Regions from separate parts of the Cobetia sp. AM6 genome, predicted to be linked through region 1. Evidence: predicted binding sites of a transcription regulator. Region 1 holds the regulator's gene; each other region holds the start of a gene.
What was found. Region 1 encodes LexA, which represses DNA repair genes until DNA is damaged. Its sites were predicted from a motif close to TACTGTNTANNTANACAGTA; they were not measured.
Positions count from the first base shown of each region.

Region 2: recA (recombinase RecA) is a predicted target of LexA. The motif match lies at 4,597-4,616, and genes of this name have one in related genera.
Region 3: dinB (DNA polymerase IV) is a predicted target of LexA. The motif match lies at 7,290-7,309, and genes of this name have one in related genera.

Region 1 covers NZ_AP021868.1:1,016,857-1,026,563, reverse strand. The annotation lists gene mfd (transcription-repair coupling factor) at 1-1,360, shown strand, start outside; gene CLAM6_RS04395 (S-methyl-5'-thioinosine phosphorylase) at 1,581-2,318, opposite strand; gene CLAM6_RS04390 (hypoxanthine-guanine phosphoribosyltransferase) at 2,541-3,122, opposite strand; gene CLAM6_RS04385 (mechanosensitive ion channel family protein) at 3,103-4,449, opposite strand; gene nagZ (beta-N-acetylhexosaminidase) at 4,498-5,643, opposite strand; gene CLAM6_RS04375 (L,D-transpeptidase) at 5,903-6,445, opposite strand; gene CLAM6_RS04370 (TetR/AcrR family transcriptional regulator) at 6,445-7,122, opposite strand; gene lexA (transcriptional repressor LexA) at 7,689-8,318, shown strand; gene CLAM6_RS04360 (hypothetical protein) at 8,465-8,704, opposite strand; gene CLAM6_RS04355 (DUF6586 family protein) at 8,957-9,436, opposite strand; gene topA (type I DNA topoisomerase) at 9,436-9,707, opposite strand, start outside.
Region 2 covers NZ_AP021868.1:3,739,382-3,749,088, forward strand. The annotation lists gene alaS (alanine--tRNA ligase) at 1-2,356, opposite strand, end outside; gene CLAM6_RS15615 (regulatory protein RecX) at 2,599-3,243, opposite strand; gene recA (recombinase RecA) at 3,416-4,483, opposite strand; gene CLAM6_RS15625 (CinA family protein) at 4,699-5,235, opposite strand; gene mutS (DNA mismatch repair protein MutS) at 5,402-7,981, shown strand; gene fdxA (ferredoxin FdxA) at 8,261-8,584, shown strand.
Region 3 covers NZ_AP021868.1:2,860,639-2,870,345, forward strand. The annotation lists gene CLAM6_RS12005 (NAD(+) kinase) at 1-332, opposite strand, end outside; gene CLAM6_RS12010 (sigma-70 family RNA polymerase sigma factor) at 657-1,235, shown strand; gene CLAM6_RS12015 (anti-sigma factor) at 1,232-2,056, shown strand; gene CLAM6_RS12020 (histone-like nucleoid-structuring protein, MvaT/MvaU family) at 2,287-2,670, opposite strand; gene CLAM6_RS12025 (hypothetical protein) at 3,115-3,312, shown strand; gene bioA (adenosylmethionine--8-amino-7-oxononanoate transaminase) at 3,388-4,698, shown strand; gene CLAM6_RS12035 (YrbL family protein) at 4,869-5,486, opposite strand; gene CLAM6_RS12040 (Na+/H+ antiporter family protein) at 5,817-7,163, shown strand; gene dinB (DNA polymerase IV) at 7,328-8,386, shown strand; gene purU (formyltetrahydrofolate deformylase) at 8,504-9,358, opposite strand.

The sequences.
Region 1 (9,707 bases):
GCGCATCAGGAACGGCCAGGCCGATATCGTGATCGGCACTCACAAGCTGCTCTCCAAATCGCTGGAGCTGCCCAACATGGGGCTGCTGATCATCGATGAGGAGCACCGCTTCGGCGTCTCCCAGAAGGAGCGCCTCAAGAGCCTGCGCGCCGAGGTCGACATCCTGACCCTGACTGCCACGCCGATTCCGCGCACGCTGAACATGGCGATGAGCGGCATCCGCGACCTGTCCATCATCGCCACGCCACCGGCGCGCCGCCTGTCGGTGAAGACCTTCGTCCAGCAGCGCAACGACGGCGTGGTCAAGGAAGCCATCCTGCGCGAGCTGCTGCGCGGCGGGCAGGTCTACGTGCTGCACAATGAGGTGAAGACCATCGAGGAGAGCGCCGCGCGCATCGCGGAGCTGGTGCCGGAGGCCAATGTCGGCGTCGCCCACGGCCAGCTGCCGGAGCGCAGCCTGGAGCGGCGCATGTCGGACTTCTATCACAAGCGCTTCAACGTGCTGGTGTGCTCGACCATCATCGAGACCGGCATCGACATCCCGAGCGCCAATACCATCATCATCGAGCGCGCCGACAAGTTCGGCCTGGCCCAGCTGCACCAGCTGCGTGGCCGCGTCGGGCGCTCGCATCACCAGGCCTACGCCTACCTGCTGACCCCGCATCCCAAGGCGATGACCCGCGATGCGGTCAAGCGTCTGGAGGCGATCAGCGAGTCCCAGGACCTCGGTGCCGGCTTCACGCTGGCCTCCCATGACATGGAGATCCGCGGCGCGGGTGAGCTGTTGGGTGACGAGCAGTCCGGCCAGATGGAAACCATCGGCTACTCGCTGTACATGGAGATGCTCGATCGCGCCGTGAAGGCCATCAAGGCGGGCAAGACGCCCAATATCGAGTCACCGCTGGATGAAGGCGTCGAGGTCAGCCTGAATCTGCCGGCACTGATTCCGGCCGATTATCTGCACGACGTTCAGCAGCGCCTGATGATGTACAAGCGCATCAGCAACGCCGAGAACGCAAGCGACCTGCGCGAACTGCAGGTCGAGATGATCGACCGCTTCGGCCTGCTGCCGGAGCCGGTCAAGACGCTGTTCCGCCAGACCCAGCTGCGCCAGCGCGCCCAGGCGCTGGGCATCATCAAGCTGGAGGCCGGCGCCGGACGTGGTCGCATCATCTTCGGCGCCCAGACGCCGGTCGATCCGCTGACGCTGGTCAACCTGATCCAGCGCCAGTCGGATGTCTACAAGCTGGAAGGTGCCGACACGCTGCGTTTCGCCACCGACATGGACGACGCCGAGGCGCGCTTCAGCTTCTGCGAGACCTTGCTGGACCTGCTCAACGCCAAGACCAAGGCGGCCTGACGCGCCCTGCGCTGCCAGGCGCCTGGGTTCGAACTTGGGCATGAACTTGAGCGTGAGCGTGAGCTTGAACGAAAAATGAAAACGGCCTGCATCGCGGATGCAGGCCGTTTTTTCGTGCGGGCATACCCTCTACACGCTCTACACCCTCTACACGCCCTACCTACACCACCGCCTACCTACACCACCGCCTCCCCCCACTCTCCTCCTGAGGTCAGGCAGCTCAGGCATGGCGCGCCAATAGCGTCGCCAGCAAGCGCTGCACTCTGGGCATGCCGGCCTCGATCACGGATTCCGTGCCCGCGCGGGTCGGCTCCTCTTCGCCGACGCCTGCGGCATGGCTGATCACCAGACACAGGCTGGCGTATTCCATCTCGAGCTCGCGCGCCAGCACGGCCTCAGGCATGCCCGTCATGCCGACCAGCGTATTGCCATCGCGCGCCATCAGGCGGATCTCGGCGGCAGTCTCCAGCCGCGGCCCCTGCACCACGCCCAGCACCCCGCCGGCCGAGAGGGGCAGCCCCGCCTCGGCGGCGGCCGCATGCAGCTCCTCACGCCAGACCCGATGATACGGCCAGGCGAACGACACATGCTGGAACGGCTTGAAACGCCCATCGAAGAACGAACCCTCGCGACCGGTGGTGTAATCGATCAGCTGGTCCGGCACCACCAGCGTGCCCGGGACCAGCGTCGGGTCGATGCCGGACACGCAGTTGACTCCCACCACATGGGTCGCGCCCGCCTGTTTGAGCGCCCATAGATTGGCGCGATAGTTGATGCGATGCGGCGGCACCTTGTGCGGTTGGCCATGACGGGCCAGAAACAGCAGCGACTGACCATTCAGTCGCCCTTCCACGACGCCACAGGAGGCCGCCCCCAGGGGCGTTTCCTGCCCGCCGCGCCTGAGCACTTCCATGCCTGCCCAACTGCCGAACCCCGTCCCACCGATCACCGCCAGCATCGCCCGCCTCCTTGCCACCCATGTGCAGGAATCTCCCGGGACCGGACACCCCGATCCTCAGCGAACGCTACTCCGAGCCGACCGACAACGACAAGCACAATCGTCACGCTCTGCGCCAGGAGAACAGAAAAGGCCCCGAAAACGACACCACCCGCCGCGGTTGCCCGGGCGGGTGGTGAACGAGTGTCATATCGCGGGATGGCGGCTGCCATCCAGCAAATCTTACAGACCCTTGGGCGCGTAGATGCCCGGCGCGTTACGCCAGTAGCCCTTGTAGTCCATGCCGAAGCCGAACAGGAAGCGGTCTTCGACGTCGAGACCACAGAAATCGGCCTTGAAGCCCGGGTAGGCCTTGCGGTCATGCTTCTTGTCGACCAGCACACAGCTGGACACGCTGCGCGCGCCGGCTTCACGGCAGTACTCGAGGATCGCGGCCAGGGTGCCACCCTCATCGAGGATGTCATCGACGATCACCACGTCGCGACCGGCCATCGGCAGCTCCGGGTTGACGCGCCAGAACAGCTCGCCGCCGCGCATCGCGCCACGGTAGCGAGTGGCGTGCAGATAATCGACTTCCAGCGGAAAGTCGAGGCGGGTCAGCAGCTGGCCGGCGGTGATCAGGCCGCCGTTCATCACGCAATAGAAGATCGGCATGCGATCGCCGAGGCGTTCCGTCAGCTCAACGGCCATGCGGTCGAGTGCCACTTCAAGGTCAGCTTGCGGGATCAGGCAATCGGCATTGTCCATCACCTCACGCATTTCGTCATGCAGGGCGGTGAGGGTCTCAGGCGTCGGAGTCAGCATCGGGAGTTTCCTGGGTGTCACTGGCCTCATCTCCACGCCGGACGGGCGCAGAGGAGGATGTAGCAGCGGCGGTTGAATCAGAACGGCGGCGGGACCCGCGCGTCTGCGTGTCTGATGACGCCGCGGCATTCTCAGCCTCGGCGTCGTGTTCATGGTGGCGTCCTTCGAAGGACAGTACATCGGCAAAATGCAGACGCTGGCCCGGCAGCGCCACCTGGGCATCATGCTCACGGATGATGTCGTGCACCTTGAGCAGGACATCCTGCTTGATCGCGTGGTACTTCACCCAGTCGGTGGTGCGCGTGAAGACATAGACGAAGAAGTTCAGCGAATGCTCACCATAGGTGGTGAAGTTCACGATCTGGGTGCGCGTCTGGTCGATCTCGTCATGGCCTTCCAGCATCTCGCGTACCGCGGCAACGATGGGGCCGACCTGGGCGGCATCCTCATAGCGCAGCCCCACGGTCTCGAAGATGCGGCGATTGTACATGCGCGACGGATTCTCCACCGAGATGCTGGTGAAGATGGCGTTCGGCACGTAGAGGGGCCGCATGTCGAAGGTGCGGATGCGCGTCAGGCGCCAACCGATATCCTCGACGGTGCCCTCGATCTCGCGGTCCGGTGAGCGGATCCAGTCGCCGACCTTGAAGGGCCGGTCGAGATGGATCATCAGGGCGCCGAAGAAGTTGGCCAGCAGATCCCGCGCCGCAAAGCCGACCGCGATACCGCCGACACCCCCGAAGGCCAGCACCCCGGACAACGAGACGCCGAGATTCTGCAGGATGGCCAGCCCCACCAGCACGACCACGACCGCCCGCAGCAGCTTGCTGATCGCCGAGGCCGTGGTGGCATCCATCGCGTTGACGTTGGTGCCGGGCGGCGGCATGGTGCGCAGCGCCTCGAAGCGCTTGACCATGCGAATCAACGCCCAGGCCAGCGCCAGCAGGGTCACGATCTGGCGCGCCGTGCCCAGGTACTTCTCGGCCCCGCCGAGGCTGAACTGGCCGGCGATGATGCCGAGCGCCAGCAACACCCCCATGCTGTAGAGCCAGAATGACAAGGGATGACGCAGGCCATGCACCAGGGCGTCATCCCACAGGTTGCGGCTCTTCTCGGCATGCGTCGCCAGGCGGCTGAGCACCACCCGCTCGATGAGGTGCAGCAACAGCACCGCCAGCAGTAGCAGAGCGAGATTGATGCCCCACAGCGGCAGACCAAAGGTCTGCTCGACCCATTGGCGCAGCGGCTCGACCCATTGATTGATCATCTCTTCGGCAGGCGCTGCCAGCTTGTCGGCAGCAGCCTCGGTGGCGGATTGCTCAGCCATGGGAATTCCTTGCCAGTCTTCGACTCGAAAAAGGCACCGCGTGCCTGATTATTGCGCGCTACCGGACTCAGAGACCGACCGTGCGTCAGACGCGTCAGCGGCGCCTAGCGTGCCCGAGGGCATGGCAGCCTGCTGTGATGCCTGACTGGCCGCCATCGATTCGAGCCGCGCGTGGGTGCGCCGCCAGCGTGCCAGCCCCACCAGACCATCCAGCGTCGGGCGAGCTCGCGCATAGCGCAGACGCGCCTGGCGCTTGCCACGGTGGCGCTGCTCATCGTCATCGAGGCTGTCGAGCACTTCGCGCGCGGCGGCCGGGTCATTGCAGACCAGCGCCATGTCGCAGCCGGCGTCCAGCGCCAGGCGTGCACGCTCTGCCGGGCCACCTTCCGCGACGGCCGCCGCCATGCCGAGATCATCGGAGAAGATGGCGCCCTTGAAGCCGAACTCTTCGCGCAGCAGGCCCAACCAGCTGGGTGAGAAGCCCGCGGGACGTGCATCGAAATCCGGATAGATCACATGCGCCGGCATCACGCCACCCAGGCGCTCGGCGAGGGCCGCGAAGGGCTTGAGGTCATGTTCGCGCAGCTCGCGGAACGGCCGCGGGTCGACCACGCGCTCCAGATGGGTATCTGCCGAGATGCCACCATGCCCCGGGTAGTGCTTGCCGACGGCGGACATGCCCGCCTCCTGCAGCCCGTCGATGAAGGCGCCGCCCACCGCGATGACGTCTTCCGGCGTGGCGCCGAAGCTGCGATCGCCAATGATGGTCGAGCCCGCCACATCGATATCCAGTACCGGCGCAAAGGTGATATCACAGCCGATGGCTGCCATTTCCATGCCCAGCAGCCAGCCGGCATCGCGTGCCAGACCCAGGCCTGCGGCCTGGGCGTCTTCGCCGCAGCCATCACAGTCACGCCCGAGACAGCACTGCGCCAGGCTGCGCATCGATGGCAGGCGTGTCACGCCCTCGCGCAGACGCTGGACGCGCCCGCCTTCCTGATCGATGGCGATCAGCAGGTGGGGATTGACGCTGCGAATCTCGCGGCTCAGTTCCAACACCTGCTCGGGAGAAGCGCAGTTGCGCGCAAACAGGATGACGCCCCCGACGGCAGGGCGTGCCAGCAGTTCACGTTCGTCGCGGGCGAGGGTCAGCCCCGCAACATCGACCATTACGGAGCCCAGTGGCTGTGTCATGTCATCCTTCCTGTCCATGGCCTGCGGCAGTGATGTCCCGTGAAGAGAGGAGCCACGACCGCCAGGACTTCATGTCTTTTACGGGGCTCGGCAGCCTGGAAGAAACGTGATGAATCAGGCTGCCAGCGCGAGGAAAGGCGCAATTCTAGCCGACTGAACCCCTATCGAACAGTCGCGGCCAGCTGCGCCCCGGCAAGGGGCTGTCACGCAGATTCCGGTGACAGCTCATGGAGGGTATCAGACTCGGGCACCAGCGCCTTCAGGCATGCAGCAGTACCGGGGTGCCGGGCACAGCCTCGGCAAAGAGTCGCAGCAGGTCGTCATCACGCAAGCGAATGCAGCCGTGGGACGCCGCTACCCCCATGGGCTCCGTGCTGGGCGTGCCATGAAAATAGATGTAGCGGCGCAGACTATCGACCCGCTCGCTGCGGGCATTGCGACCACGATTGACGCCGGGCTCGCGGCCGCTGAGCCACAGAATGCGCGTCAGGATCCAGTCACGCTCAGGATGCTCCGCGGCAAGCTCGGGCGTGAACACCTCGCCCGTGAAGCGCCGTCCGCGATAGACGGCGCCACGCGGATTGCCCGCCCCGATGGCGGCTCGAATCACATGCCAGCCGGTTGGCGTGCAACCGCTGCCGTCGAGCTCGCCAATACCGTTGAGGCCGCTGGAGATCGCGCAGGCGTGCACCAGCGCCTCAGGGTCAGCCGCGGGGGGCGGCGCATCACGACTGCCACTCGGCGCGTCATTGCGTATCTCAAGGCTTTGGCGCGAGAGGTCCACCGCTACCCAGCAGGCCATCAGCTGGCCGCCTGGGTGACCGCCTCACCATCTCCGAGCGAGGCCGGCAACGGCGCTGCCATCGCCGCGACCACCACCGGACGCATGTGCTGGATCAGCTCACGCACCGTGGTGTGATGGCCGTACTCGGCTTCCTCGATATCGCGCAGCGCATCCAGGCCCGAGAAGGTGAAAATCACGCTGCCGAGCATGAAGTGCAGGCGCCAGAAGCGCTCGTTGTCCGGCAGATCAGGCGTCGCCAGCTTCAAAAGCTCGGCGAAGCGGCTGAAGACCGTGCCGTAATGCTCGCGGATATAGCGTCGCATGTGGCCCTGCCCCTGGGTATAGGCCAGCCCGAGCAGGCGCATGAAGGTACGCAGGCTGTTGCGCTCGGCCGGCACCTCCAGCACGGTACGCGCCATCACCTCCAGCAGGACCTCCAGCGGCACCTGACGCCCGGCGTATTGCTGCTCGACGCTGTCGAGTGCCGCGTGGAAGCGCTCACTGAACGGGTCGAGATAGCGTGCGAAGACCGCCTGGATCAGCGATTTCTTGGAGCCGAAGTGGTAGTTCACCGCCGCCAGATTGACCTTGGCCTTGCTGGTGATGTTACGCAGTGAGGTCTCGGCGAAGCCGCGCTCGGCGAACAGCACCTCGGCAGTATCGAGGATGCGGGTAACGGTATCGGTCTGGGCCATGGGCGGAACCCTTGTCAGGTAGAAAAGAACTGGAGTCGTAGGTCACGGCGCAAGCCCCGCGCGGCGACTCTCTCATGAGGTGGTGCATGTTCACCGCAAGGCACGTTCGATCACGGCACCCGTGAGCACCGCCATCGACGAACATTCGTTTGAAACACTTTGATTCTAGCGCGCCATGCCATGACTGACAATTCTCTCGCGTTTCAAACGCCAGAGGTTTAGCCAAGCCTGATATTCCCTCAACGCTGACCGTGCCGATTCAAGGGCTCGCCTAGCTGGGTGACTGACCACCCCGCCAGCGCCAGGCCGGGTTCACTTCCAGACATTCACCACCAGACATTCACCTCCAGGCATTCACTTCCAGACATTCCCATCAAGAAAGAATGCCTCGGATATCGGCACGAAAAGTCGCCAGACAGCGATATCTCGGCGACTACCTGCCCTTTGAGGCCACCACGCAAGCCACGATGCCTTGCATGACCGCCATGACTGGATACAATGACAGTTGTATGGATGCACACCCCGTGCCGTCAGCTCAAGATGCCGCCCAGGCCAAAGGCAATGCCATGACCCAGCCGCTTACTCCGCGCCAGCAGGATGTCTTCGACTTCATCATCAAGACCATCAAGTCCTCTGGCTACCCGCCGACGCGGGCCGAAATCGCCCAGGCGCTGGGCTTCCGCTCACCGAATGCTGCTGAGGAGCATCTGCGTGCCCTCAAGCGCAAGGGCGCCATCGAGATGGTGCCGGGCACCTCTCGCGGCATTCGCGTGCCGTCGCTGGCTGACGTCGACGACAGCGCCAACGATGGCCTGCCGGTGATCGGGGAAGTGGCCGCCGGCAGTCCGATTCTTGCCAGCGAGCATATCGACCGTCACTGCCCGCTGCCGAGCGACTACTTCTCGCCGGCTGCCGACTACCTGTTGCGCGTGCGCGGCGTGTCGATGAAGGACGTGGGAATTCTGGAAGGCGACCTGCTGGCCGTGCACCGCACCAGCAGCGTGCGTGACGGACAGATCGTAGTGGCACGTCTGGGGGATGAGGTCACCGTCAAGCGCTTCCGCCGTGACGGGCACTACGTGTGGCTGGAAGCCGAGAACGAGGACTTCTCGCCGATCAAGGTCGACCTGCGCACGGACAGCCTGGAGATCGAAGGTCTCGGGGTGGGCGTCATCCGCGATGGCGGCCTGCACTGAGGCCTTGACCAGCAGCGCTTTGAGCAACGAGCTATGCCCAGCAGCACCTTTCTCGCAGAGCTCTGAGCAACAGAAAAGCCGCACGCATTGCACAAAAAAACCCGCCTCGAGGCGGGTTTTTTTGTGCGCGAAGCGCGAGCGATGAATCAGTGCACGATGCCTTCTGACTGCTCGTCCTCGTCTTCTTCGCCATCCCAGAGGCGAGTCCGGGTGATGGCGTGGTCGATCATCTCACGCGCGACCTCGAAACGATTGTCACGCAGCAGATCGGCGGCCTCGTCCGAAATGCGAATGCTGAGCAGCGGCTCACCTTCGCTTTCCGCGGCGCGCAGAATCACTTCACCATCTTCCATTTGCACAATTTCAAGTACGGCGGGATCGGACACGTCATTCCTCCTGCACGGCATCTCGCGAGATACCGGCGTCGTTGTAATCGTCAGCGCGACGGCTGGCAAGCCCGGCACCGCGTTGCCATCAGCGACGCAGAAAAAAGTACGACCACAGCCAGAGCCATGGTCGTACCGGAGAATGCAGGGCTTGCCACAATGCGATCAGTCTAGCACCCGTGAAGGCGAAACGTCACCCGATTGCCATGCGCCAGTCATCACCAGCGTGCAGCACCAGATCAACGCCTTGACCTACCACTCGACACTCGACTCGCGCAGCTGCGGCAGCAGCGCCTTGAATGCCGTGATGGCGGCACTGAGACGCTCGGCCAGCGAGGCGCTCGAGGCTGCCGCGATGATCAGACCATCACCACGCGAACGCGATTCCTCGCGGCGAGCGACGCCGCCCTCTTCATGCAGGCGGGTCACATCCGCGACCAGCTCAGACAACCAGCTGTCGGAATGCTCCAGCAGGCTGCGCAGCTGCTCGACCTCGGCGATGGGCGTCGGCGGCGACGCCAGGCGCTCGCGCCAGCTACCCTCTGGCCAGCGCGCCGTCACGGCACACTCTTCCAGCAATGACGCCAGCGCCAGCTCCAGCAGGGCGAGCGCGCCCTCTTCACCGGCCATGCGACGCGCCACGGCATGCTCATCGTCGCCAGAGGCTGCTGACTGGGCCAGCAGCAACTCGGCCTGATACAGCAGCTGATTGGTACGGGCACGCTGGCTCATCAGCTCTTGGCTCCCTTGCGCTTGTCCTCGACGACCCAGCGGCCGTTGTCGTAGGTCGCCTTCCAACCGGTCGCCTTGCCTTCCTCATCGGTCATGACGTACTGAGCCTTGACCTTGCGCGAGAAGCGAATCTGCGCCGGACGTCCGTCCGGGTCCTGATCCGGGGCTTCGAGAATGAAGTGATACTTCTCCGGCAGCTCGTCGGCATGCGCCTTGAGCTCCTTGACCAGCGGCGGACGCGTCTCGCGATTCTTGGGGAACTGACTGGCCG
Region 2 (9,707 bases), 1.5 Mb from region 1:
ACTTGAGGTCATCCATCAGGCCACGCAGCTCCTTGCCGGAGACGCCTTCGACCTGCTTGGCCAGCACCTTGATGCCCTGGACATTGGCGATGTCGCTGAGCATGTCGCTGGCCGAAGCGGACGCCAGCTTGGCCTTGAGGCGTTCAAGCTCCTTCTCGAGGCCGCGGTTGCGCTCCAGCAGGCTGCCGACGCGCTCCTCGACCTGCTCCGGCTTGGCCTTGAGACGCTCACCGAGGCGAGCCAGAGTCGCTTCCTGCGCGAGCAGGAAGTCACGCGCGGCGCGACCGGTGATGGCCTCGATACGACGCACGCCGGACGCGATGCCGGTCTCGGCGAGAATGTGCATCTGGCCGATGTCGCCGCTGCGCTTGACGTGAGTCCCGCCGCACAGCTCGATGGAGAAGGCATCCTGACCGATGGTCAGCACGCGGACTTCCTCACCATACTTGGCATCGAAGAGTGCCGCTGCGCCGCGCGCCTTGGCCTCATCGAGACTCATGAACTCGATGGTGGTCTCGGCGTTGGCCAGGATCTGCGCGTTGACGATGCGCTCGACCTCGGACAGCTGCTCGGCCGTCATCGCCTCAAAGTGGCTGAAGTCGAAGCGCAGACGCTCGGCCGTGACCAGCGAGCCCTTCTGCTGAACGTGCTCGCCCAGCACCAGACGCAGCGCTTCGTGCAGCAGGTGCGTGGCGGAGTGGTTGCGCACGGAAGCCGCGCGCAGCTCGGCATCGACCTGCGGACGCACCTTGTCACCGACCTTGAGAGCGCCTTCGATCAGCACACCGTGGTGCAGGTGATGGCCGGTCTGCTTCTGGGTATCGCTGACCTGGAAGCGGCCACCATCCAGATGCAGATAACCGGTGTCACCGGCCTGGCCGCCTGACTCGCCGTAGAACGGGGTGGTATCGAGCACCACGATGCCCTTGGTGTCCACCTCGAGCTGCTCGACGGCATTGCCTTCGGCGTCGAACAGCGAGGTGACGGTGGCTTCCCCTTCCAGCTGGTCGTAACCGGTGAAGACGGTCTCGCCTTCCAGCACCAGGTTGGCGGAGTAGTCGCCGCCGAAGTTGCTGGCGGCACGGGCGCGATCACGCTGTGCTTCCAGGGCCGCCTGGAAACCTGCCTCATCGAGGATCAGCTCGCGCTCGCGGCAGATGTCGGCGGTCAGGTCATACGGGAAGCCGTAGGTGTCGTAGAGCTTGAAGATGGTCTCGCCGTCGAGGGTATTGCCCTCGAGGTCAGCGATGGCTTCTTCCAGAAGCTTCATGCCATGTTCCAGCGTACGCGCGAACTGCTCTTCTTCCTTGAGCAGCACACGTTCGATCTGCTCGCGTGCGGCGCGCAGTTCCGGATAGGCATCGCCCATCTCGCTGTCGAGAGCCGCGACCAGCTTGTAGAAGAAGCTGCCACGCGCCCCCAGCTTGTGACCGTGACGCACGGCGCGACGGATGATGCGACGCAGCACGTAGCCACGGCCTTCGTTGGAGGGCAGCACGCCATCGGCGATCAGGAAGGCACACGAGCGGATGTGGTCAGCCACCACGCGCAGTGACGGCGTGGCGATGTTGTCGTGACCGATGATCTCGGCCGCGGCGGCCAGCAGATTCTGGAACAGATCGATCTCGTAGTTGGAGTGCACGCCCTGCATCACGGCCGCGACACGCTCCAGGCCCATGCCGGTATCGATGGACGGCTTGGGCAGCGGGTGCAGCGTGCCCTCGGCGTCACGGTCGAACTGCATGAAGACCAGGTTCCAGATCTCGATGTAGCGATCGCCATCCTCGTCCGGGCTGCCCGGCGGGCCACCGGCGACATCTTCGCCGTGGTCATAGAAGATCTCGGAGGACGGGCCGCACGGGCCGGTGTCGCCCATCTGCCAGAAGTTGTCCTCGTCGAGACGCGAGAAGCGGTTCTGATCGATGCCGACCTCGTTGAACCAGATGTCACGGGCTTCATCATCGCTGACGTGCACGGTGACCCACAGCTTCTCCTTCGGCAGGCCGAGTTCTTCGGTCAGAAACTTCCAGGCAAACTGGATGGCTTCGCGCTTGAAGTAGTCGCCGAAGCTGAAGTTGCCCAGCATCTCGAAGAAGGTGTGGTGACGGGCGGTATAGCCGACGTTGTCCAGGTCATTGTGCTTGCCACCGGCGCGCACGCAGCGCTGCGCAGAGGTCGCACGGCTGTAGCCACGCGGATCACGGCCCAGGAAGACATCCTTGAAGGGCACCATGCCGGCGTTGGTGAACAGCAGGGTCGGGTCGTTGTTCGGCACCAGGGAGCTGGTGGGAACGATGGTATGGCCCTGCTTCTCGAAATAGGTCAGGAAGGCGTTTCTGATTTCTGCGCTTTTCATAGAGGTTCCGTAGCGATGTGCGTAAAGACGCTCCGGGGGTCTTCTGCATGACTTCCGCATGGTTTCTGCATATTCATCCATGTGGGTATGCATGGAGGTGCAATGAAAAGCATGAAAGAAGGCGCCTGCCCCGTGCCGTCGCAAGACGACCTAGTATAACGCCTGTTCGCGCAAGCTAAAGGGGGGGAAATGTCCTGAAGCGCCGGTTTGCGCGTCATGAGAGCCAAACAGTCGCCCGCCAGCTAGCCTTCCTCCCCCTCATCACTCCAGGCGGACTCCATGGCATAGCGCAGCTGCTCATAGTCGAAGCCGCGCTGGAGCAGAAAGCGCTCGCGCCGTGCGCGCTCCTTGTGCCCCTCGCCGGGGCCGGAGAAGCGCCTGGCCAGCGTCTCGCGCGCCAGCTCGAAGAAATCCACCGCCTCGACATGACCGAAGGCATCCGGCGTCGGGTCACTGGCGGCACGCATCACGGCATTGAGCGTCTCGCTATCGATACCACGCTGGCGCAGCTCCTGCTGGATACGCCTCGGCCCCTGCCCGCGCAGCACTCGCGTCCGCAGGAAGCTGGCGGCAAAGCGCTCATCGGATTGCAGGCCCTCCTCGGCCATGCGCTCCAGCACCTCCTCGATCAGCAGCTCGACCTCATCGCGACTCAAGGCCGCCTGTGCGCCCTCCTCGCCAGCGGCTTGCCGCTCTGCCAACTCGTCATCGCTGACCGCCCGCAGGTAGTCACGCTCCTTGAGATAGTCGTGCAGCTCGCGGCGGCTATGTTCGCGGCGCGCCAGACGCGCGATGGCATCATTGCGCGCACGCCGTTGCGGCGTCATCGCGCCTGAGTCGAGCGGTTGATACTCAGGCCCACCCATTTCAGCGCTGTCATCGTGCATGGTCATGCTCCCCGGGGTTGAGCAGAAGGACATCGATGGACGTGAACGCAAGGCGCCCGCCTCCGAGTCATCGGGGCGGGCGCCTTGGGGTCATCTCACCGGGTCGGAAACGACACGGTGCGATGACGCCAGCCTGGCGGCTGGCGCTCTTGCTCTTTCTTCTGGACGAACCTCAGTCGAGATCGATATCCAGGTCGTCTTCACTCTCGGCGGCCGCGGTCTCTTTCGGCTCTTCCTTGGCTTCCGGCGCTGCCAGCAACTGGGCACGGATCTGGGTTTCAATCTCCTCCATGATGGCGGGATTGTCTTCCAGGTACTGGGCGGAATTGGCCTTGCCCTGACCGATCTTGCTGCCCTGATAGCTGTACCAGGCGCCTGACTTGCCGACCAGACCACACTGCACGCCCAGATCGATCACCTCACCGGCGTGATAGATGCCCTTGCCGTAGAGAATCTGGAACTCGGCCTGACGGAACGGCGGCGCGACCTTGTTCTTGACGACCTTGACGCGGGTCTCGTTACCGGTGACTTCATCACCGGACTTCACGGAACCGGTGCGACGGATATCCAGACGCACACTGGAGTAGAACTTCAGTGCGTTACCGCCAGTCGTGGTTTCGGGGCTACCGAACATCACGCCGATCTTCATGCGGATCTGGTTGATGAACACCACCATGCAGTTGGCGTTCTTGATGTGACCGGTCACCTTGCGCAGCGCCTGGGACATCAGACGCGCCTGCAGGCCGACGTGGGAGTCGCCCATCTCGCCTTCGATCTCGGCACGCGGCGTCAGTGCCGCCACGGAGTCGACGATGATGACGTCAACGCCGCCGGAGCGTACCAGCATGTCGACGATCTCGAGCGCCTGCTCACCGGTGTCCGGCTGGGAGACCAGCATCTCGTCCAGATTGACGCCCAGCTTCTCGGCGTAGGACGGATCCAGTGCGTGCTCGGCATCGATGAAGGCACAGACCTTGCCCTGCTTCTGCGCCTGGGCGATGACCGAGAGGGTCAGTGTCGTCTTGCCCGAGGATTCCGGGCCATAGATCTCGACCACGCGCCCGAAGGGCAGGCCGCCGATGCCGAGTGCGATATCCAGCCCCAGAGAACCGGTGGAAACCGACGGGATGGCCACACGCGGGGCATCGCCCATGCGCATGACGGCGCCCTTGCCGAACTGGCGCTCGATCTGGGACAGCGCCGCGTTCAGCGCCTTGGTACGATTGTCGTCCTTTGCCATGTGGCCTCCTGTCGAACGGCGGAGCCACACGGGCTGCCACCTGGAATAGAGAATTCTATCACTGAGAGCTGAGCAGACACCGTCAGACTAGCGGCTGAGGTGTCGTGGCAAAACCCTGTATACATGGACAGTATAATGCCGCAAGTTGCGTCACTCTGCCAGTCCGGTGATGCGCTTTTTCAGGCAGCACCCTCAACGCGGGGCTTGCATCGGGCTCATGCGTCTTCGGTGCCGATCTGCAAGGCCTCCACGCGCTCGATCAAGCCCTGCAATGCCTCCCGCACCGCGGCGTCGCGCACGGCCTGCCGGTCGCCGGGAAAGTGACAGCAGCGTGCCTGCTGGCGCGCCTCGCTCCCCCACGCCAGCCATACGGTGCCGACGGGCTTCTCGTCACTTCCCCCGCCGGGGCCGGCCACACCGCTGATCGCCACCCCCAGCTCAGCGCCACTTTCGCGACAGGCGCCCCGCACCATCTCGCACACGACCGCCTCTGAGACGGCACCGAATGTTTCAAGCGATGTCTCACTGACCCCCAGCAGGCGCTGCTTGGTGGCATTGGAATAGGTCACGTAGCCCGCATCGAAATAGCTGGAGCTACCGGCAATCGCCGTGATCGCCGCACTCACCCCGCCCCCGGTGCACGACTCGGCGGTGGTGATGCGCACGCCGCGCGCGACTGCCAACGCCTGCAACTGCTCAGCCAGGGCATTCGCGCACGCAGCCTCGGGGGTCGTACCAGTCAATCGGCTCACGAACTTTCTCCTTGTGGAGGTCATCGGGTGAAAAGGGCAGCGAGCATGAGACATCACAGGCATTGGAGCCGGCCGCGCCAGTCCGTAGAATATCGCGCATCCCGCATGCCGTGCTCTCGCATGTGTGCTTTTTCCCATTGCAGTGCAGTCAAGGAAGTCCATGGCCATGGCCAAGAACAGCGCGCCCCAGATGACGCCGATGATGACGCAGTACATGAAGATCAAACGCGAGCACCCCGGCGTGCTGCTGTTCTATCGCATGGGCGACTTCTATGAACTGTTTCATGAGGACGCCAAGCGCGCAGCACAACTGCTCGATATCACGCTGACGGCGCGCGGCAGCTCCGGCGGTTCCCCGATCCCCATGGCAGGGGTGCCCTACCACAGCGCCGAAGGCTATCTGGCACGCCTGGTCAAGATGGGCGAATCGGTAGCCATCTGTGAGCAGATCGGTGACCCGGCGACCAGCAAGGGGCCTGTCGAGCGCAAGGTGGTACGTATCGTCACCCCGGGAACGCTGCATGATGAGGCGCTGCTGGATGCCAGCCGCGACAACCTGCTGGTGGCGCTGCATCGTGATGGCGAGACCTGGGGCCTGGCCGCTCTCGAGCTCTCCTCCGGTCGCTTCAGCGTGCTCGAGGTCAATGGTGATGACGAGCTGCTGGCCGAGATCCAGCGTCTGTCGCCTGCCGAAGTCATGGTCGGCGAAAGCCGTACCCTCCCCGCCAGCCTGGCCTCGCGCCCGGGCCTGACCCGCCAGAGCGATTGGCACTTCGATCACGAGACTGCCTTGCGCCTGCTGTGCGATCAGTTCGGCGTCCAGGACCTCAACGGCTTCGGCTGCAGCCACCTGACGCGCGCCGTCACGGCAGCCGGTGCCCTGCTCGACTACGCTCGCGACACCCAGCGTACCGGCCTGCCCCACGTGACCGCGCTGGCCGTCGAGAGCCGCGATGACTCGGTGGTGATCGATGCCGCCAGCCGTCGCAACCTCGAGATCGACACCAACCTGGGCGGCACCAGCGACAACACGCTGGCCAGCGTGCTGGACGTCACCGCGACCGCGATGGGTTCACGCCTGCTCAAGCGCTGGCTCAACCGCCCGCTGCGCGATCAGCTCCAGATCGGCCAGCGTCAGGCGGCGGTGCAACGTCTGCTGGATGGCGACTACCCCTTCGAGCTGCAAGGCCTGCTCAAGCGCATCGGCGATGTGGAGCGTATCCTCGCCCGTGTCGCGCTGCGCAGCGCACGCCCCCGTGACATGGCACGCCTGCGCGATGGCCTCAACACTCTGCCCGAGCTGCGCGCCGTGCTCGCCAGCGTCGAAAAAGGCAGCGCCATCGATGACCTGCGCGATGCCATCCGCCTGTTCCCGGCACTTTCCGCGATGCTCAGCGAGGCGCTGGTCGAGAATCCGCCGGTGGTGCTGCGCGATGGTGGCGTGATCGCCGATGGCTACGACGATGAGCTGGACGAGTATCGCGGCCTGTCCGAGAACGCCGGCCAGTATCTGGTCGCACTCGAGACCCGCGAGCGCGAGCGCACCGGCCTGAGCAACCTCAAGGTCGGCTACAACCGCGTGCATGGCTACTTCATCGAGCTGCCGCGCTCGCAATCGGCCGAGGCCCCGCCGGAATACATCCGTCGCCAGACCCTCAAGAATGCCGAGCGCTTCATCATCCCCGAGCTCAAGGAGTTCGAGGACAAGGCGCTGTCTGCCAAGTCCAAGTCACTGGCGCGCGAGAAGCTGCTGTACGAGCACCTGCTGGATGACCTGAATACCGAACTGGATGGCCTGCAGCAGACGGCCCGCGCACTGGCGTCACTGGATGTGCTGACCGCCTTCGCCGATCGCGCTGCCTCGCTCGATTTCGTGCGCCCCGAACTCAGCGAGACCCCGGGCATCGATATCGAAGGCGGACGCCACCCGGTGGTCGAGCATGTCAGCGATCATCCCTTCGTTCCCAACGATGTGCGCTTCGATGATGCGCGGCGCATGCTGGTGATCACCGGCCCCAACATGGGCGGTAAATCCACCTACATGCGCCAGACGGCACTGATCGCTCTGCTCGCGCATACCGGCAGCTTCGTGCCGGCGTCGCGCGCCTGCATCGGCCCGCTGGACCGCATCTTCACGCGCATCGGCTCCTCGGATGACCTGGCCGGCGGCCGCTCGACCTTCATGGTCGAGATGACCGAGACCGCCAGCATCCTGCATAACGCCACTGATGAGAGCCTGGTGTTGATGGATGAAATCGGCCGCGGCACCTCGACCTTCGATGGCCTGTCACTGGCATGGGCCAGCGCCGAGCATCTGGCGCGCACGCGTGCCTTCACCCTGTTCGCGACCCATTACTTCGAGATGACGGCGCTGCCCGAGCATGCCGATGCCGTCGCCAACGTGCACCTGACGGCCGCTGAGCACGGCGATGGCATCGTCTTCATGCACCGTGTCGAGGAAGGCCCTGCCAGCCAGAGCTATGGCCTGCAGGTGGCCCAGCTGGCCGGGGTGCCGCAGAGCGTCATCCTGCGCGCGCGCGAGAAGCTGACCAGCCTGGAGCAGCAGGAAGTCGATCGTCCGCAGGTGGCGCGCGAGGATGCGCTGGGCCAGCCGGTACCGCAGCAGAATGACCTGTTCGCGGCACCGCCGCATCCGGTTGTCGAGGCCCTCAATGGCCTAGACCCGGATGATCTGAGCCCCAAGCGAGCGCTGGAGCTGATCTACGAATGGCACCGTCAGCGCTGAGCGCCGTCACACCGAGCCAGCGTTGGCGTGCCCGGCCCGAGAATGAGTGGCAAGGCCCGAGAATGCGCGGCAAGGCTCGACAGCAACCTTCGGGCATAGCACCATTCCAAAACGATCCGCCCCTGCTGATTGCGGGGGCGGCAGAGCGCCACTAGAATAACGCCTTATAACATCTGCGCCGCTTATAACCTGAAGACCATGATGTCGCCGAGATGACACATGGTGGGCGCCTGGACCACGACCTACGAGAGAGACGCCAATCCGCGTCAGGAGACCTGCATGGCATTCATCGTCACCGAGAACTGCATTCGCTGCAAATACACCGACTGCGTGGAAGTCTGCCCGGTGGATTGCTTCTACGAAGGCCCGAACTTCCTGGTGATCAACCCGGATGAGTGCATTGACTGCGCGCTGTGTGAGCCGGAATGCCCCGCCGAAGCCATCTTCTCCGAAGATGAAGTGCCGGAGAACCAGAAGGAATTCATCGAGCTGAATGCCGATCTGGCCGAAGTCTGGCCGAACATCAGCGAGAAGAAGGACGCCATGGAAGACGCCGAGAAGTGGGATGGTGTCGATGGCAAGCTTGAGTATCTGGAGCAGTAAGCCCCTCAAGCAACCCGCATCTCACGTGGCAAGCGGCTTGCCCGCCCTGACCGGGCAAGCCCGGGTCTCACGACAGAAACGGCAGCGATTCCCTCGGGAGCCGCTGCCGTTTCTGTCTCTGATGCTTGAAGTCGGTGCCTGAAGTCGGAGACTCAAGCTCATGTCAGGAGCTCAGCCCCCTGACATCCGGGCATAAAAAAGGGCGACCCCGTAAGGTCGCCCGCTCCAAGCGTGTCCCTGTCGATCCATCCTGGATCGCACTCCTGAGTGCTGTCCCTGCCCTTCACGACATCCTGTCATTCGGGGCGCACCGTCACGCGTGGCGGGCATTGCAGCACTGCTCGCGCAGCTGTCCCACCGCAATGCCCGTTAGTGCAGATATTTGCCTGTCCTGCTGTCCTGCCCATGCATTGCCCGGCGTCCTGCCTGTACCGCTCCCTGCCTGTGCAGCTGACAGCCTCACGACATTCCTTGTCCGACCATCCTTGTCGTGGCTTCCTGCCACTTGATGCTGCCGCTTTCTGCCCCATCATTCCTGACGCGGATGATGTCCCGTCATCCGTCACTTCCTGTGAAGGGCAAGCTTCCTGACTGCATATCAGAGCCTGGGGCTCTTCGACACTCCGTGTCGTTATCGTGCTTCCTGCCTGTGTGGCGCTTCCCATCGCCGACGGATCATCCTGATCCTGACACACTCCGGTGTCATGCCCGCTATCCTTGCTTCCCTAGCATTTCTCGCCTGACTCCTTCAAGCGAAGATATGCAGCTCTCTGCTACCGACGTCCATGTCAGGTCCTTTTCCGCCGAGCGTCCTGCTCAGCGGGGCGAAACGTCCTGTCTCGCCATCAAGTCTTTTCTGATCATCCCGTTGGCATCCTGCCGAGACTGCGGTGTCCCGCCGCACCCTCACGTCCATGCAGCCATTCTGGGCAGCATTCGCCGGCGAGGCAACTAGCCAAACCGCTTAACCCGCTATATCTGAACAGGCCGTCAAAGAAAATATCATCAATAAAATCAAATAGATATTGAAGAACATACGTTCATGTCCGCAGGCGACTCGCAGCCAGTGTCTCGATTGTCCTGCGGGATTTGTAAGAGATGGCTTACACGAAATCAGTGCCTG
Region 3 (9,707 bases), 1.8 Mb from region 1:
TCCTCGAGCTCATCGGGGCGAATGTCGGTCAGAAAGCCGAGTCGCCCACGATTGACGCCGAGCACGGGCGTGCCGCTGCGGCACAGCGCGCGCGCGGCGCCCAGCAGGCTGCCATCGCCGCCGACCACGATCACCAGATCACACTGCTCGCCCATCTGACGGCGGCTGGCCACCTGAAGACCGTGGTCCAGCAGCAGCGTGGCAGTGCGTTCCTCGATCACCATGGCCAGGCCACGGGAATCCAGAAAGCGAATCAAGCGCTTGAGCGTATCCACCACCTGGGCACTGCCCAGTCGGCCAATCACGCCGATCGTATTGAATTGCTGCTTCATCACGCCTCCCAGGCTGTCATGCCGGCCATTATGCGGACTCACCGCGCGAGCAGCAATGCAGCCGCGCCGCGCTTTTCCCATCGGATGTGAAGTGACTGACTGACGCCACGCCCAGACACGTCTGAAAACCGGACGCGAACATCCAAGGCGGGAAGCGGGACGTTACCTGACTATCCCCCCGCAATTGACGCACCGCCATCCCGACCGTCACGGGCGTTGATTCTTTCCCGAACAAAGGCCTCTATCATGCAACTTGCCATTCCCCGGCGGTGCACTTACCGTCAGCTGATCAATGGACCCCCTGCCAAAGGAGCCGGCCGCCCCATGCCAGCACAGAAGCCGTCAGTCAGTCCGCCAGACGCGGAAAGCTTTGACCACGCCAGTGCGATAGAAGCCTGTGCACGCGGAGACGAGGCCGCGTTCCGCAGCCTCTATGATCTTGAATCGGGCCGTATGCTAGCGCTCGCCATGCGCCTGTTGAACAGCCGCGACCAAGCGGAAGATGCCGTCCATGACGCCTTCATCAAGCTGTGGTCCAACGCGGGCCAGTATCGCCGTGAACTCGGCAATGGTCGCGCCTGGCTGTTTACCATCCTGCGCTATCGCGCCCTGGATCAACTGCGCGCCCAGGGGCGGACGCCTCGCGGTGACAGCGATGCACTCGACACGCTGGCCGATCTGCTCGCCAACCCGGAAACCGCGGCCGATGACAGCCAGACGGCGCACCAGTTGAGCGACTGCCTGGGTGAGCTGGAAGTGCCGCGACGCGAGCCCATTCTGCTGGCCTTCTTCAAGGGACTGACACACGAACAGATCGCCGAGAAGCTGAGCGCACCGCTTGGCACCATCAAGGGACGCATCCGCGCCGGTCTCAAGCTACTGCAGGAGTGCCTGTCACGATGAATAGCCCCCTGATTCCCGAATCTCCCGAAGAACAGAACCTGCTGCTGGGTGAGCATGCCCTCGGGCTGCTGGACCCTGAGCGCGAGGCCGAAGTGCGCGCCTGGATCGAGCGCGATGACAATGCCGCACGCATGGCCCTGCGCTGGCAGCAACATTGGCTGAGCGTGAGTGATCGCCTGCCGCCGGAGCCCCCTTCCGACTCACTATGGAAGCGCATCGACGCCAGCCTGGTGCGCCTCAAGCAGTCCTCCGCCACCCGCGATGACGCCGCTCGCCATGACGCAGAGCAGACAAGCACCTCAACCAAGGCGCCCTGGCTGCTGCGCTGGCTCGGCGGTGGCCTCGGACTGGGTCTGGGGGCAGGTCTCGCCCTGGCGCTGGTCATGCAGATGGGGCCCTTCTCTCCCAGCGCGCCGCTGGAAGGCACGTCACCGGAGATGGCTACCCAGACACCTGACGGCGACGCGCAACGTATGGTCGCTATCCTGCAGACACTGGAAGATCCGGGCACGCCGACCTGGGTGGCCAATGTCACGCCCAGCGGTGGCCTGCAGCTGACACCGAAGGTCTCCATCGAGCGCCCGACGGATCGCGCCATCGAACTGTGGACCCTGACCGACCCGCAAGAAGGGCCGCGCTCACTGGGGCTGGTCGACCCGATTGCCGGCATCGAACTCAGCGCCGAGCAGATCGGCAGCATGAGTCCGGGCCAGCTGCTGGAGATGACGCTGGAGCCAGAAGGCGGTTCGACGACCGGCAAACCGACGGGCAAGATTCTCGCCATCGGTCGCCTGGTGGACCTCAATCAGCGTGATAGCTGATAGCCCTCATAACAGCCCTCGGGCATGACGGCTGCCGATAGTGGCGCTTTCTGACGCTGTAATCTCACAGCGAGTCTCACGGGAAAGCGCCCTATCGGTCTGCTCAAGGCCTTCTCAAAAGAGGGAGTCCGTCGTCTAGCGTCAGTCAAACGCCAGACATGAAAAAGCCCCGCAATCGCGGGGCTTTTTCATGTCTGGCAGCGTCAGCTAGCTGGCAATAAAGCCAGTGCTCAGCTTTCAGTGCGCTCAAGCCAGGATTCGACGGTTTCAGCACCGTGCTCTTCCTTCCACTCTTTCAGCTGCTTGTGGTTGCCACCACGCGTCTCGATGACTTCACCGGTGTGCGGGTTCTTGTAGACCTTCAGCTTGCGCTTGCGACGCACGCCACCGGTCTTGCTTTCCGGTGCGGCAGCAGCCGGCGCCTGGGACGCTTTCGGGTCCAGCAGGGTGATGACGTCACGAGTGGACTTGCCGTACTCGCCCATCAGCGCGTCCAGCTTGTCCTTGAATTCGAGTTCGTTCTTCAGACGGTCATCATTGCGCAGGCTTTCCAGCTGCTCTTGAAGTTTCTTGAGCTCTTGCTCTTTCTGCATGAAATCAGTCAACAGGGACATGAGTATCTCCAGGATGTCGGGACAGACAGTTGAGTCACGAAAACACGATGCTGAAAGAGGCTCGGCGATATTCACCTGCCGTACATGTTTAACAGCGCGTTTTCATAAAGACTTGTGCAGGACACTCGGGACAGTTAAGCGCCCACACCAGATCAAGGGCGATTATAGACCGAGTCAACTGCGAGGTGAAGTCTTAAATAACATGTTTCCAAAGTATGCAATCTTTCCGATCAATGCAATAGCCAGCAAAAAAACAGTACTCACTGCCCAGGCACTTCATTATCCCCTGTCACAACTGAAGACAGGTCTGCCAAAAGCGTCTCTGCAACAACACGAAGAAGTCTTTACCACGACCTGATATCAGGCTTGAGGGCCCGCCATCACTGGACCCCCAATATTCACGGGATATGCACAATTCATGACAGCAACCCACAAGGAAGTATTATGCAACCACTTTCCCGTTGGCGTGGCGGCGTCAGATTGCAGACTTTCGATGTAGAGCTGTCATTGCCTGCGCACCTCGAAAAGCATGCACCTGAACGAACAACAGAAGTCCATACTAAAGCAGGTGGCGAACTAATAGTGGTGCAAAATGCAACACTTTCTCCAGAAAGCGTCACTTCAAAAACACCGTCAACCTGATAGAATGGTCAAAGTTGACAAAGATTGAGCCGTCATCACGCCATTCCACTCTCCCGCCACTCGCAGAGACACTCCATGCCATTTTCCCAGATGCCGACCCGCGATACGGACTCACTTTCTCTCTGGCACCCTTATACCCAGATGCAGGACATGCCAGCGCCACTGGAGGTGGTCGGCGGCATGGGAGCCCGCATGACACTGGCGGGAGGTGAGACACTGCTGGATGCGACATGTTCCTGGTGGTGCATGATCCATGGCTACGGACACCCGCGTCTCGTCGCGGCCATTCAGCAGCAAGCGGCAGAACTCTGCCATGTGATGCTGGGCGGCATTCGCCATCGACCGGCCAAGGAGCTTGCCGATGCGCTGGTGCGCGTCACCCCCGAGGGCCTGAATCATGTCTTCTTCTCGGATAGCGGCTCGGTGGGCATGGAAGTCGCCATGAAGATGGCAGTGCAATATCAGCAACAGCGCAAAGACCGCGATGACACGCGCGGACGAACGCGCATGCTGTCATTGATGAAGGCCTATCACGGCGATACGGCGGGCTGCATGGCAGTGTGTGACCCCGAGGAAGGCATGCACTCCTTGTTCGCCGATTTCCTGCCCAGACATCATTTCGCACCGGCGCCGACTGCCGGTTTCAGCGCCAGTCGTGACGAGGTAGCAGACGATATCAGCGCATTGCGCGCCTGCCTGGAAACACACCAGCATGAGATAGCGGCATTGTTGATGGAGCCTCTCTTGCAGGCGGCAGGTGGCCTCAACATGTACTCGCCCTACTATCTCGAGGCGGCGCGCGAGTTATGTGATGAGTTCGGAATCGTATTGATCTTCGATGAAGTCGCAACCGGTTTCGGTCGGACCGGCAAGATGTTTGCCTGTGAACACGCCAATGTCTCTCCTGACATCATGGTGCTCTCCAAGGGACTGACGGGGGGATATCTGGGACATGCCGCCACCCTGGCCCAGAGTCATATCTTCCATGCATTTGATGGTGAGGATGCCAATAGCGCCTTCATGCACGGCCCGACCTTCATGGGCAATCCGCTGGCCTGTCGGGTGGCACTGGAAAGTCTCGCGGTATTCGAGGAAGAGAATTATCTGGGCAAGATTGCCGAGCTCAATCAATTGTTGCGCGATACCCTGCTGAATTTCTCCCACCCCGCCATTCGCGATATACGCGTATTGGGTGCCACTGCGGTGATAGAAGTGCACGATGCCAGCAGTCTGGCAGGCGCTCAGGCCCATGCCCGTGAACTGGGTGTCTGGTTACGCCCCTTCGGTCGCTGGCTATATACCATGCCGGCCTATATCACCTCGCCGCAGGACTTGGGCCAGATCACCCATGCGATGACCAGCTACTTCGAGACTCTGGAACATTGATGCACTGATTGCACTGACATACAACACGACTGCCCCTGGCGATGTTCATCAAAGACGATGTTCATCAAAGGCGATTGCCATCAGAGGCAAGCGCCATCAGAGGCAAGCGCCATCAGGGGCAGTCACCCTCGAGAGCCACCAGTCTCGAAAGCTATCACCATCAGAGGCATTCACCCCCACAGACGGGCTTCGAGTGCCTGATAATCCTCTGGCGAGAGCTGACCGCCCTTGACCAGCTTCTTGAGGAAGTGACGATAACGACGCGCGACCTTGCGCCGTGCCAGCCAGGCGACACTGGTCGCCAGCGGAATGAAGTCAGGATTCGAGATACCGTCGATCAGCCACAATCTGGGCGGCTGGTCGTCGCTGAACTGGACCACGATATTGCGATCATTGAGATCAGACGGAATCAACCAGCGTTTCTCGAGATAGCGATAGAGATTGGCCAGCTCGCTCACCAGCACCTCGGCGCTCAGGCGCTCGGGGGTCTCGAGATGCACCTCGCGCAGTCGGCGTGACGTGGAGCCGTCACTGTCGAGAATCAGGTCGAAGACCAGCCCGAGCCCCTCGGCGGTGGCGACACTGCCGTGGTAGGCAGGCACATAGGACCAGTCGCGCATGCCACGTCTGACCAGGCCCTCGAAATAGCGTTGCTCGCGTTCATTCTGGCGGCTGCCCTTGTCAGGGTAACGCGGGACCTTGATGCAGCGATGGGGGTCGTTCGGGTCCTGATAGACACGCCGATCATTTCCCATGCCGATGACGCGGGCATTTTCCAGCTCCAGCATGCGCACTCCTGTTGAATAACGCCTGCGACTGCAGCCGCCGGGCAGCGTGGCATTCTACAAAAAGCCGTCATGGCACGCCAACTTGTGCCATTTGGCAGCACCCACGTTCATCGGCCATTCAGCTTGCGTTGCCCTTCTGGTAAGATAATGCGCCGTTTTTGACGGCATTCAGGAGGAAGCCGCAGGAACACTGCGACAGCAAGGCATTCGTCACGAATGTACACGTCATGCGAGGCATTGCCCCGGGATCGGGTGGCCACGCACCCACAGTTCGCCCGCTCTGTCCGCAACACTCCCAAAGCTGGCACAACCCCACATAGAGGTACTCGCATGAATGCGGTAATTCTGGCCGTCCTGGTCATGGTCGGCCTGTCGTTGGCTCGCGTCTCGGTCGTCTTCGCGCTGGTCGCCGGCGCCCTGGTCGGCGGTCTGTTCAGTGGTCTGTCACTGACCGATACGCTCGGCGCCTTCAATGACGGTGTCGGCGGCGGCGCCAAGGTCGCGCTGGCCTACGCCACCCTCGGTGCCTTCGCCGTCGCCCTGTCTCGCTCCGGTTTGCCGGACCTGCTCGCCGCACGCCTGATCGGCCTGCTCAATGGCGAAAGCACGCCGCGCCGCCAGACGGCCATCAAGTACGGCCTGCTGGGCAGCGTGACCCTGGTCGCGATCTCCTCCCAGAACCTGATTCCGGTCCACATCGCCTTCATCCCGATCCTGATTCCGCCGCTGCTGGTTGCCATGAACCGCCTGCGTCTGGATCGTCGCGCCGTGGCCTGTGCACTGACCTTCGGCCTGACCGCGCCCTATATGCTGCTGCCGGTCGGTTTCGGCTCCATCTTCCTCAACGACATCCTGCTGGCCAATATCAATGAGGCCGGCCAGTCGCTCGGTCTCGACGTGACCCGCGGTATGGTGCCGATGGCGATGGCGATTCCGGTCGGCGGCATGTTCCTCGGCCTGCTGACGGCGCTGTTCGTCTCCTACCGCAAGCCGCGTGACTACGCGACCCGCGAGATCAAGTCCAGCAACGTACCGCACCACACGCCCATGCACACGCCGTCCAAGAGCGGCCTGATCATGGCAGGCGTCGCCATCATCGCCGCCCTCGGCATTCAGCTGTATTCCGGCTCGATGATTCTCGGCGGCCTGGTCGGCTTCGCCATCCTCTCGCTGGGTGGTCTGTTCAAGTGGAACGAAGCGGATGACCTCTTCACGTCCGGCATGCGCATGATGGCGCTGATCGGCTTCATCATGATCTCGGCGGCAGGTTTCGCTTCCGTGATGAAGGCCACCGGCGACATCCAGACCCTGGTTGACGCCTCCTTCCACATCATCGGTGACAACAAGCCGCTGGCCGCGCTGGTCATGCTGATGGTCGGCCTGTTCATCACTCTCGGCATCGGCTCCAGCTTCTCGACCATTCCGATCATTGCCGCCATCTACGTGCCGCTGGCGCTGCAATTCGGCTTCTCGCCGCTGGCCACCGTCGCGCTGATCGGCACCGCCGCCGCGCTGGGGGATGCCGGCTCACCGGCCTCTGACTCGACCCTCGGCCCGACGGCCGGCCTGAATGTCGATCAGCAGCACGACCACATCTGGGACAGCGTGGTGCCGACCTTCATCCACTACAACATCCCGCTGATCGTGTTCGGCTGGGTGGCCGCGATGACGCTGTAATCCGCTGAGCGACAGTCTCGCGCCCAAGCGAGATGCCAGACATGCCAACGCCCGACAGAGAGGACCTTCCTCACTGTCGGGCGTTGTCGTTGCGCAGCCGGCTCAGGTGCAATGAATGGGTACCGCCACTGGACAGCCATCCAGTCTTTTAGCATGATGCGCGCATGCGCAAGATCCTCCACGCCGACTGCGACTGCTTCTATGCCGCCGTCGAGATGCTCCGCCATCCCGAGTGGCGCGAGGTGCCCATCGCCATCGGTGGCCGCACCGAGCAACGCGGTGTCATCGCCACCTGCAATTATCCCGCGCGTGCCTTCGGCGTACGCTCGGCGATGTCGACTGCCCGCGCGCTGCGCCTGTGTCCACAGCTGATTCTGGTGCCCCCGGACTTCGAGCGCTACCGCGCCGTTTCCGCCGAGATCCAGGCACTCTTCCATGAACTGACGCCCCTGGTGGAGCCCCTCTCGCTGGATGAGGCCTATCTGGATGTCAGTGCCGTGACTGACTTTCAGGGCAGCGCCACCTGGATGGCGCGCTGGCTGAAGGAAGAGGCGCTCAAGCGTACCGGCATCACCCTCTCCCTTGGCGTGGCCGCCAACAAGTTTCTGGCCAAGATCGCCAGTGACTGGGAAAAGCCCGACGGCCTGACGGTGATCACGCCCGAGACCAGCGACGCCTTCATCCGCCAGCTGCCCGTCGGCAAGCTGCACGGGGTCGGCCCCGCGACGCTGGCGCGCCTGACACGCCTGGGCATCACCACCTGCGAGGACATGCGCACCACGCCGTTGACGACACTGGCCGAGCACTTCGGCAAGTTCGGCACCCGCCTGCACGAACTGGCGCACGGCATCGATGAGCGACCGGTGCGTGTCGAGCGTGAGCGCAAGTCGATCAGTGTCGAGCACACCTTCGATCACGACCTGCCTGATCTGCCAGCCTGCCTCGAGCGCCTGCCCGCCCTGCTCGAACGCCTGACCAGCCGTCACGCCCGCCATGACCAGCCGGTACTGGCCAAGCAGTTCGTCAAGATCCGCTTCAACAACTTCGAGAGCACCACGCTGGAAAGCCTGCTCCCCGCCTCGACCACCACGCTGCCGAGCGCCAACAGCTTCGCCCTGCTGATGGAGCAAGCCTGGCAACGCGGCCATCGACCTGTCCGCCTGCTGGGCGTCGGCGTGCGCCTCAAGGCCCGCGAGGACGCCCAGCAGCTGGGGTTGTTCTAGCTCGCGCCAGGCGCCCACCCCATCCCGCAAACAAAAAAGCCGGCACCTGAAACAGGTACCGGCTTCTTCGTCACGACCTCAGGTCGGTGACAGACTCATGCGTTGAGCATGCGAGGCTCAGGCGAAGACGATGGTCTTGTTGCCGTGGATCAGCACGCGATCCTGCAGGTGCCAACGCAGGCCGCGCGCCAGCACCTTCTGCTCGACATCACGGCCGATGCGCACCAGTTCCTCGGCGGTATGGCAGTGAGTGACGCGATGGATGTCCTGCTCGATGATCGGGCCGGCATCCAGTTCTTCGGTCACGTAATGACAAGTCGCCCCGATCAGCTTGACCCCACGCCCGAAGGCCTGGTGATACGGCTTGGCGCCCACGAAGGAAGGCAGGAAGCTGTGGTGGATGTTGATCAGGCGACCGGCATAGCGCTCACACAGACTCGGCGGAATGATCTGCATGTAGCGCGCCAGCACGATGCAATCGGCCCGGGATTCTTCCACCAGACGCTCGACCTCGGCAAAGGCCGGCGCCTTGTCATTCTTGTCGACCGGCACGTGATGGAACGGAATGCCGTGCCACTCCACCAGCGAGCGCATGTCATCGTGGTTGGAAATGACGCAGGGAATCTCGCAATCCAGATCACCGGACTGCCAGCGATGCAGCAGGTCCACCAGGCAATGGGAGTCCTTGGAGACCATCAGCACGACACGCTTCTTGGCGGCGGTGTCATGCACGCGCCACTGCATGCCGAACTCTTCACCGATCGGGGCGAAGCGCTTGCCGAGCTCAGCGGCGCTCAGGCCGATGGTTTCGGGGTTGATCTCATAGCGCATGAAGAAACGACCGGCACCAAGATCAGAATGCTGATTGGCTTCGGTGATCCACCCGCCCTGCTCGGCGATGAAAGTGGAAACTCGGGCAACAATTCCGACCTGATCAGGGCAGGACACCACCAGGCGATAGGCGTGAGACATCGTAAGTTCAACCATTGTGATAGCGGGAATGATGTTCAGCCGGCGAAGCGCCGGCCTGCGCGAGGAATCATGACACCGCCCGTAAGCAGCCCCTCGGCAAAGGTGGGCTATTGTAGCTGATCACGCGGCCTGAAACAGTGCTGCGCCCCGATTCTGTCCATATGGTCAATACGACATTGCGATCAGCGGCCATCACGCCGGCCCACCTCAAGGCGTCGCGCGAACGGCTGGGCCGCTCTCGAATCGACGCGACCGGACAACAGCGCCATTTGTGGCGCTTCGCGGGATTCCCGTATAGTTGAGCCACATTTTATAGATGGCATGACATCCATGTTGAAACCCCGCGTTC